3 regions of the Pseudomonas graminis genome follow, and region 3 is predicted to be linked to each of the others. Evidence: predicted binding sites of a transcription regulator. Region 3 holds the regulator's gene; each other region holds the start of a gene.

Region 1 (3,280 bases), 2.1 Mb from region 3:
TTCGCCGGTGTCGCGGGTGTAGGTCTGCAACAGAACCGGCTGCTGGTGACTGCCGCAGCGGATGCCGGTGCGGTCGTCGAATTTGCGTTTGGTACGGTTGTTTATCGCGTCGACCGCCGTGTCGCCCGTCAACGGTCGGCTGAACACCTGATTGTGGGTCGGCACGTAACCCTGCTGGGTGCAAGCGATGGCAAAAACCAGCCCTTCATGACGGGTCAGCAGCGGCTCTTGAATGGCCGGCAGCGTCTGATCGGTGTAGCGGTCGAAGCGCGTCTGATACTTGGCCGGCGAAGTGTTGGCGATGGGCTGATAGGTGCGGTCGAACAGGTCGGTCAGGCTGACCCGGCCCTGATCGATGTCTTGCTCGAACTTCGCGGCAATCTGGCCGGCGCCTTCCCGGGCAAGGTCATAAATGCGCTGGTGGTAGTCATCGAGGCCGACCTGGGCCAGGCGTTCGCTGATGGTTTCCGCCTGTTCTTCCATTTGCAACGCCGACTGCGCCAGGCGCCGGGTCTGGTCATCGCTGACGGCAAGGTCGCTGCGCATTTGCTCGACGGCCACGAACAGGCTGCTCAATTGTTCCTGATTGGTCTGGGCGCCCCGTGCGATTTCACCGACCTGTTGCTCGACGCCAACGGCCAGCTCGGCGATGTTCGCCAACTGCTTCCCGGTGGATTCAACCTGGGCCACGCCGCCACTCAAGTCGCCCGACAACTGGCGAATCTGCTCGACCACCTGACGGGTGCGCTGCTGAATATCAACCACCATCTCCCCTACCTCATTGGTCGCCGTCGCGGTGCGCCCGGCCAGCCCGCGCACTTCATCGGCCACCACGGCAAAGCCACGGCCGTGTTCACCGGCGCGCGCGGCTTCGATGGCAGCGTTCAGGGCGAGCAGATTGGTCTGGCTGGCGATGGACTGGATCACCGCCGTGACACGCTGAATGTCTTCGCTGCGCTGGCTGAGTGCTTCGATCAGTTCACGGCTGCTGTCGGCCCGTTCACTCAGTTGGTGCATCAGACCAATGGATTCATTGAGGACGCTGAGCCCGGCACCGCTGCTCTCCCGCGCCTGACTGGCGGCGCTGAGCGCTTGCTGGCTCAGGGTCGACGTGGCGCGCTCGGTGGTGATCATCACATCAGCGCTGCTGACGATTTGCTCGGCCGCATTGACCTGGGACTGCAGCTTGCCCGCCAGTTGCCTGACGGAAAACGCTACGGCCGCAGCAGACAACGCGTTGTGACTGGTGCTTCGGGACAGATCCTGGGTCAGACGTGTCATGCCGTCTTCGCTCGTACCTGCCACGGTCTCTGGCGTTCGTTTGGCGAACAGCGCTGGTAACCACAAGACCAACAGCGCAACGGGCAGACTCACATAGACAGATACATCGAACCAGGCCATCGCCGCAAACAGCAGGCACAGACCAAGGCTTTGCAGGGCGGGCGTCAGCCAGCGCGAACCGGTACGAACCTGCCCGTCAGCAGACGCGTGCGCGGGGTGGGAGGGTGTTGCTGCGTGACGACCTTTCGCATCCATGTCCGGGACCTGCCCTGCTTTCATTATTGTGAAAGCATTAGACGCCCAAATAGCGGCCATGCGCCATGAGTCATTGGTGGTGGTCGGTCGGAATGTGCGGTGACGGGGAACTTGAATGGGCGCAGTAGACGGTGCGCAATGGAACGGCTCGACCACCCGTTGCAGGCGGTCGAACCCGAGGGATCACGCCTGACGCTGGTGGCGGTCGATTTGCTCGTGGCGTTCCTGAGCTTCGATGCAGTACTTGGTGGTCGGGCTGATCAGCAGGCGCTTGAGGCCAATCGGCTCGCCGCTGTCTTCGCACCAGCCGAAGCTGTCGTCAGCGATGCGGCTCAAGGCCATTTCCAGTTGAGGCAGCATGCGCTGGTCACGGTCAATCACGTTCACCAGCCAGTGACGCTCTTCTTCCACGGAAGCGGCGTCGGCTGGGTCAGCCGGGGTGTCCAGGCTTTCGATCGCGATACGGCTCTGCTCGATGCGCTCGTGGATTTCGACTTTCATGGCTTGCAACAGGTCGACGAAGAACGCGTGCTGCTCGGCGTTCATGTAGTCATCGGCCGGCATCGCCAGCAACTTTTCCTTGGTCATTGATTTCTCTATAAAAAAACGTGCATTAAGGCGATCTCAAAGGTGCGCCTCAACCTGGCATAAAGAGCGCCGTAGTCTCGAAGCGCCACTTGGCACTCAATTTACGAGGGGCGGCAGTCTAAGGCCGGGTTCGGTACTCGGCAACATAATTGATCAGGATTCGTCCAACAAGGGCTTGAATACCCGACGGCATTGGGTCGCGCCGGGATTTCAACACATGCTCGCCCGGTCGGGGTGCGCTCGAAAAGCGGCAGATGGTGTCTGACCGGCCATTGCGTGATCGGTTCAAACCGATGAAAAACGAAAAGGGCCTGATATCAGGCCCTTTAAGCAGCACGTCTATAGCTTAGCGCTTGAGCTTGCGCTTGTTGCGGTACTGATCGATGACCACGGCGACGACGATGATCAGGCCCTTGATGATGTCCTGGACGTAGGCATCGACGCCGACGAAGGTGAAGCCGCTGGCCATGACACCGAGAATCAAGGCGCCGATGACCGTGCCGGTGATCCGCCCGACGCCCCCGGCCAGACTCGTGCCGCCGATGACCGCAGCGGCAATGGCGTCCAGTTCGTAGGAAACGCCCATGCCGGCCTGCCCGGTGGCTGCCCGCGCCGACGCCACTACCCCGGCCAGCCCTGCCAACAGACCGGCGATGCTGTAGACAATGATCAGGTGACGCTTGACGTTGATCCCCGAGGTGCGCGCCGCCTGCATGTTGCCGCCGATGGCGTAGGTGTATTTGCCGTACTTGGTGTAACGCAGGGCGATGTGAAAAATCACCGCCACCACCAGAAAGATGATGACAGGCATGGCGCCCTGGCCGATCGCCGTGTAGGAATCATTCAGCATGCTCACCGGCTGACCACCCGTGTAGTAGCGGGCCAGGCCCCGCGCCGAGACCATCATCCCCAGTGTGGCAATGAATGGCGGGATGCCGGTGATGGCGATGATGCTGCCGTTGATCGCACCAGCAAGCAGCCCCACCCCGAGCCCCGCGATCACCGGCGCCCACACTGGCAGATCGGTCAGCGACGGAAACACCGCGCGGGTGTAGTCCGACGACTGCGCCAGGCTGGCAGCAATCATCGCTGACAGCGCCAGCACCGAGCCTGACGACAAGTCGATGCCGGTGGTGATGATGACTTGGGTCACGCC
Region 2 (3,280 bases), 600 kb from region 3:
CGTGCCGGCGAAGGGCTATTCAGTCGCTGAGCACTGGCGTGAGCCTCTGTCATTCGGCCAGTAACTGCGCAGCATCGAAGCCCATGCGCAAGTTGCCCCAATGACGGCCTTCGAAGAAGAACGGCACGTCGATCTCGGTCATGATCTCACCGGTGTCGCGCAGGTAGGTTTGCAGCAGGAAGCGCTGTTGGTTAGCGGCTGCGCGCAGGCCGATGGGGTCGGCGAACATGCGCTTGTTCCGGCACACCGGCAGGTCAATAGCACGGTCGCCCGTCGGTTTTTTCGACACCCAGCTGTTATTCACCGGGCAGTAACCCTTGCTGTCGACGATGAAGGTGACCTTTCCGCCCCTCGTGCCTTTAGTGAGCGCGTCGCACTCTTCCTGACAGATCTGCGCGAAGCGTTCGGTGTAGCTGGTCGTGTATTGCTTGGGGTCGGTACCGGGAATCAGTTTGTAGTTCTGATCGAACAGGTTGACGCCCTCACGTTGCAGCGCGGCCAGACGCACCTGGAGCCGGTCGCGGCAGTGACTGGCGCGGGTAATGCCAGCGTCCAGCGCGCCGTGCCCGAGGACAAACCGTCCCAGCAGCGCCTGGACCTTTTCCGCCACGCCCGACAGATCGCGGGTGGCGGTTGCGGAATGCTGCATGCGCTGGTCAATCGACTGGCTGTCCGCATGAATCTGCGTCACGCGGTCGTTGATGCCGGTGTTGCTGTCGGCAAACTGCTGGATGTGCGAGGCGATGTCCTCAAGCTTCGTGTGGGTGGATTCGAAGTCGCCAATCATGCTTTCGAAATGCCCTGACGCACGCTCGACCACTTTCTGGGTCTCCCGGGCGCTGTGGCTGATCTGCGTGGTTTGCTCGTGGGTCGAACTGACTTCCAGCAACATGGCGTCGATGTTCTGGGAAATGTCCTCAGTGGCGCGGCTGACGTTCTGGGCCAGGGTCCGGACTTCATCGGCAACCACCGCGAAACCACGCCCGCTCTCCCCTGCACGCGCCGCTTCGATCGCCGCGTTGAGCGCCAAAAGGTTGGTCTGGGAAGAGATCTGTTGAATCAATCCGACGATGGATTTGATGCTCGACGAACGCTGGTTCAGCGCCGAAACCAGCGTGCCGAACTCATTAAGGCTGCTGGAAATCTCACTGATGTTGCCGGTCACTTCCAGCAGTTCGGTGTAAGAGTCGCGGGCCATGCTGAGGTTTTGCGCGGTGGTCCCGGAAATGCCCTGGGTCTGCCGGGACACCTCGGCAATCCGCCCCACTGCGTCGTTGCTCTGCTCCATGACTTCCTTGGCGAAGCGTGCCTGATGGGTCGCGCTGTCGCTGGAGTCGCTGATGTTTTTCAACGACCGCGCAGACTCCACGGCAATGTTCACGGTCAACGCCTGAACGCTGCTGATGATCTCCCGCTGCTTGGCAAGAAACCGGTTGCAGGTGCTTGCCAGCACGCGGATTTCATCGTGGGTCAACAGCGGCAAGTCTTTGGACAGGTCGCCCTCGCCATTGGCAATGCCTTCCAGCGCCTGGGTCATCTGGGTGACCGGCCGAACGATCAGGTGCCGGAAATACCAGACCATGAAGCTGACCAGACAGAGGGTGAACAGCGTGCTGCCGAGAATGGCGTTGCTCAGCACATCGAGCTTGCCCTCGATCATGCTTAGCGTCCCCGCCGGCAACTGTGCGCTGCGCAACTGCAACAGCACGTCGGCGCGGATGCTCACGGCCACCCAGTACACCACGGCGCTCACCACCACCATCAGAAACAGGCTCGACAACTTCTTGGTCAAAGAATTGAAAAACTGCCTCTCGACGGACTCGTACAACGCCTTGAACGCATGCATGCCACGGTTCCCTGTGCCAGTAATGAAATGGGTTGCGAATTAAGGTGTTTCGACTGCCGGGGTGAAAGCTTTAATGCTGCGGGGTGAAGGCACCCGATCATGGCCAGCGTTACAGCCAGCACCAGCTCAAGGAATAAGTGACATTGATTCTCAATTGTAACTTCCTGATAATTGAGAACCATCACCATTTGTAACATTCGCCGGAGCGTTGCCCGCCATGCGTCACTCGATCCCCTTTTGCCCAAAGGCCCTTTCGTTAATTGCCCTGAGCGTGCTCAACACAGCGAATGCGGAAGAGACAGCGCTCAGCCTGCCCGCTACCGACGTGACGTCAACCGTCACTTATGGCGACACAGGCAACCCGCAGGGCTACCAAGGCAAACCCAGCAGCACCACCACTCGGCTGGACCTGACCAACCAGGAAACGCCCCAGGGCGTGACCAACATCAAGCGCGAGCAAATGGATGACTTCAAGCTCAACAGCATCCGCGATGTGTTGACCAGCACCCCCGGCGTCAACGTGCAGAAAGTCGAAACAGACCGCACCTACTTCACCGCGCGCGGTTTCGACATCAACAACTTCCAGTACGACGGCACGGCCATGCCGATGACCAATGGTTTGCTGGTGGGCGACATCGACCTGGCACCCTACGAGCAGGTCGATATCGTACACGGCGCCAACGGCTTGATGTCCGGGGCCGGCAACCCCTCGGCCACGGTCAACTTCATCCGCAAACGCCCGACCTACGATCCCCAGGCAAAGATCGACGTGACCGCCGGTTCCTGGGACACACGCCGGGTGGACATCGACGTCTCCGGCCCCCTGACCGACTCGGGCAACGTCCGGGGGCGCGTCATCTACGCCAACGAAAACGGCAACTCATACCTTGATCGTTACGCCCGCGAGAAGAACATCTTCAGCGGTCTGCTGGCATTCGACCTGAGCGACAGCGACACGCTGACCCTTGGTTACGAGGACCAGAAAACCAACGCCAATGGCTCAAGCTGGGGCGCACTGCCGCTGGTCGACGGCAATGGCAACGCCATTCATTACAGCAGCATCCATTCCAATATTTCCCAGCCGTGGGTGCATTGGGACGTTCACACGCAACGTGCCTTTGCCGAGTGGGAGCACACCTTCGCGAACGAGTGGAAGTCGAAGCTGACCGTCGCCGGCGCCGAGCACCGCGAAGATACCGAGATGTTCTACATGTACGGCGACAGCACCTCACCCACCGGTTACACCGGGCTGGGCTCCAAGTACAAAGACAAGAACCTCGAACTCAGTGGTGATTACTCGCTGAGCGGGCCGTTCACGTTGGGCGGTCGCGAACATCAACTCACGCTGGGGGCGAACGCTGCACGCCAGCGCAATCGCGAATCCTCCCAGTACGGCGACGCTCTCAACTACTCGCCTGTGACCCTTGAAGATGC
Region 3 (3,280 bases):
CTCGACTTCGGTGACCAGCGTGGTCACGCGCTTGATCACCTGACCGGTGAGGTCCTGATAATCCTGGGCCAGCAGAATGTCGTTCAGATGCGCGGAAACCTCGGCGGTCTCCTTCTCGCTGCGGGTCAGGAACACATCGACGCGGCGGGCCAGATCACGAAACTCTTCGGCGCTGATCTCGCGGCGCATGAAGCGTCCCCAATCTTCGCTCAACGACTTGGCGTCAGCACTGAGCCCGCTCATCAACGGCGTGCTCAGCTCCACCAGGTCCATCGTCCGGTTGGCCGCGTTTTCGGTCAGCCTGACCACGTACGACAGCCGCTCGGTGGCGTCGGTGATCTGGGAGACCTCCTCGGCCTGCGGCATGTTCGGGTCGATCTGGAAGTTGACGATCGCGCTGTGCAGCTCGCGCGTCAATTTGCCGACTTCCTGATACAGGCCACGGTCGCGGGTCTGGTTAAGCTCATGGATCAGTTGCACGGCGTCGCCGAACTTGCCTTTTTCAAGGCTCGCGACCAGCTCTTGTGCGTGTTTCTTCAGGGTTGACTCAAAGTCACCCATTGTCGAATCTTTGGAATCCATAGCGCCCTCGCAGCGGACATCAGCTATTGACGCGCTCGAATATCTTTTCGATTTTCTCTTTGAGCACTTGCGCGGTGAACGGCTTCACCACGTAGCCGTTCACACCGGCCTGAGCAGCTTCGATGATCTGCTCGCGCTTGGCTTCGGCAGTGACCATCAGCACCGGCAGGCTGCGCAGACGCTCGTCGGCACGCACCTGCCGCAACAGGTCGATGCCGGACATGCCCGGCATGTTCCAGTCAGTGACGAGGAAGTCAAAGGCGCCGCTTTGCAGCATCGGCAATGCGGTGAGTCCGTCATCTGCTTCGGCCGTGTTGGTGAACCCAAGGTCACGCAACAGGTTTTTTATGATCCGCCGCATCGTTGAGAAGTCATCAACGATGAGGATTTTCATGTTCTTGTCCAATTCGACCTCCAAGCAGTCTTTAACGCGTTCAGCACCTGAACGCGCATTCAATCAATACCGGCTGCGCCGAACATGAAAAGGGGTGGAATCGACCGGGACGAGCGCAGCGAAACCGGATCATCCACGACCCGGTTCGACCGACTCCTGCCGTGTCTCTTTTGCTTCCGCTCACGTCCTGCACAGCCGGTCTTACAAGCAACACGCAGGCCTCGCGGCCCGCGCCTGATTCAGGAACGTGCGCGCCACTCGCCAAGGCGACCGCGCAACCGCGCCGCGCATTGACTGTGCAGCTGGCTGACCCGCGACTCGCTGACCCCCAGAACCTCACCGATTTCCTTGAGGTTCAGCTCTTCGTCGTAGTACAGCGACAACACCAGGCGTTCACGTTCCGGCAAGTTGGCAATGGCCTCGGCCAGCGCAGCCTGGAAGCGCTCGTCTTCCAGATCCCGCGACGGTTCCAGGGACTGGCTCGCGCCGTCCTCGTGCAGCCCTTCGTGTTCGCCGTCCTGCAACAGGTCGTCGAAACTGAACAGGCGGCTGCCCAGGGTATCGTTCAGAATCCCGTAATAATCGTCGAGACTCATTTCAAGTTCGGCAGCAACCTCGTGATCTTTAGCGTCACGGCCGGTTTTTGCTTCGATTGCACGAATCGCGTCACTGACCATGCGCGTATTGCGGTGGACCGAGCGCGGCGCCCAGTCCCCCTTGCGCACTTCGTCGAGCATCGCGCCACGGATACGAATACCCGCGTACGTCTCGAAGCTGGCCCCTTTGGTGGAGTCGTATTTGGTCGAAACCTCGAGCAAGCCAATCATGCCCGCCTGGATCAAATCCTCGACCTGCACGCTGGCCGGCAGACGCGCCAGCAAGTGGTAGGCGATTCGTTTGACCAGCGGGGCATAACGCTCGATCAGCTCATACTGGGAGTCTTTGGACGATTTGCTGTACATGCGATAGCCACTTGCTGTCATGAGACGGGCCCTGCGCTGGTTTGATGCACGAGGCGTTCTACGAAAAATTCCAGGTGACCGCGCGGGTTCGCCGGCAGCGGCCAGGTGTCGACTTTCTGTGCGATGGCCTTGAACGCCAGCGCACATTTGGAACGCGGAAACGCTTCGTACACGGCGCGCTGTTTCTGCACGGCCTTGCGTACGCATTCGTCGTACGGCACGGCGCCTACATACTGCAGGGCAACGTCGAGAAAGCGGTCGGTGACCTTGGTCAGCTTGGCGAAGAGGTTGCGCCCTTCCTGCGGGCTCTGGGCCATGTTGGCCAGGACGCGGAAGCGGTTCATGCCGTAATCGCGGTTGAGCAGTTTGATCAGGGCGTAGGCGTCCGTGATCGACGTGGGCTCGTCGCACACCACCAGCAGCACTTCCTGGGCTGCGCGCACGAAGCTCACCACCGACTCGCCGATGCCGGCGGCGGTATCGATGACCAGCACGTCGAGGTTGTCGCCGATGTCACTGAACGCCTGAATCAGCCCGGCATGTTGCGCCGGGGTCAGGTGGACCATGCTCTGGGTGCCCGACGCCGCCGGCACGATGCGGACGCCGCCCGGGCCCTGCAGCAGGACATCGCGCAGCTCGCACCGCCCTTCGATGACGTCAGCCAGGGTGCGTTTGGGGGTCAGCCCCAACAATACGTCGACGTTGGCCAGACCCAGATCGGCGTCCAGCAACATGACGCGACGTCCCAGCTCGGCCAGCGCCAGTGAAAGATTCACTGAAACGTTGGTCTTGCCTACGCCACCTTTGCCACCGGTCACCGCGATAACCTGTACGGGATGCATGCTGCCCATGTTAATTGTTTACCTTGTCTTGCTTAGACCTAAGCCACATGTCGGGCTGCACGTTCAGTGTCTGAACAATGCCTGGCAGACCATCGATGCAGGAAAATTCCACTGTCATTTTCTTCACCTAGCCCGCGCGCTTGCCGGTGCTGTGATAAAGATCCGCAAACATATCCGCCATCGCTTCCTCGCTTGGCTCCTCCTGCATCTGCACACTGACAGCCCGGCTCACCAACTGGTGCCGACGCGGCAAATGCAGATCATCCGGTATCCGTGGGCCATCGGTCAGATAGGCCACAGGCAGTTCGTGTGTCACGGCCAGGCTGAGCACTTCGCCCAGGTTGGCCGTTTCGTCGAGCTTGGTCAGGATGCACCCGGCCAGGCCGCAACGTTTATAACTGTGGTAAGCCGCTGACAGCACCTGCTTCTGGCTGGTTGTCGCCAGCACAAGGTAGTTGCGCGCCTTGATGCCACGGCCGGCGAGGGTTTCCAGTTGCAGA

Evidence for each region. Region 3 encodes FliA, which starts transcription of late flagellar genes. Its sites were predicted from a motif close to CTAAAGTTTNNNNNNNNNNNGCCGNTAA; they were not measured.
Region 1: a site for FliA is predicted at 1,586-1,613, ahead of FX982_RS14670 (methyl-accepting chemotaxis protein). Genes of this name have one in related genera too.
Region 2: a site for FliA is predicted at 1,893-1,920, ahead of FX982_RS02070 (methyl-accepting chemotaxis protein). Genes of this name have one in related genera too.

What each region holds. Positions count from the first base shown of each region.
Region 1 is NZ_CP053746.1:3,299,411-3,302,690, reverse strand. It holds gene FX982_RS14670 (methyl-accepting chemotaxis protein) at 1-1,401, opposite strand, end outside; gene FX982_RS14665 (TraR/DksA family transcriptional regulator) at 1,720-2,124, opposite strand; gene FX982_RS14660 (ABC transporter permease) at 2,471-3,280, opposite strand, start outside.
Region 2 is NZ_CP053746.1:444,136-447,415, forward strand. It holds gene FX982_RS02070 (methyl-accepting chemotaxis protein) at 50-1,846, opposite strand; gene FX982_RS02075 (TonB-dependent siderophore receptor) at 2,064-3,280, shown strand, end outside.
Region 3 is NZ_CP053746.1:5,367,888-5,371,167, forward strand. It holds gene FX982_RS23820 (protein phosphatase CheZ) at 1-582, opposite strand, end outside; gene FX982_RS23825 (chemotaxis response regulator CheY) at 602-976, opposite strand; gene fliA (RNA polymerase sigma factor FliA) at 1,216-1,959, opposite strand; gene fleN (flagellar synthesis regulator FleN) at 1,956-2,789, opposite strand; gene flhF (flagellar biosynthesis protein FlhF) at 2,908-3,280, opposite strand, start outside.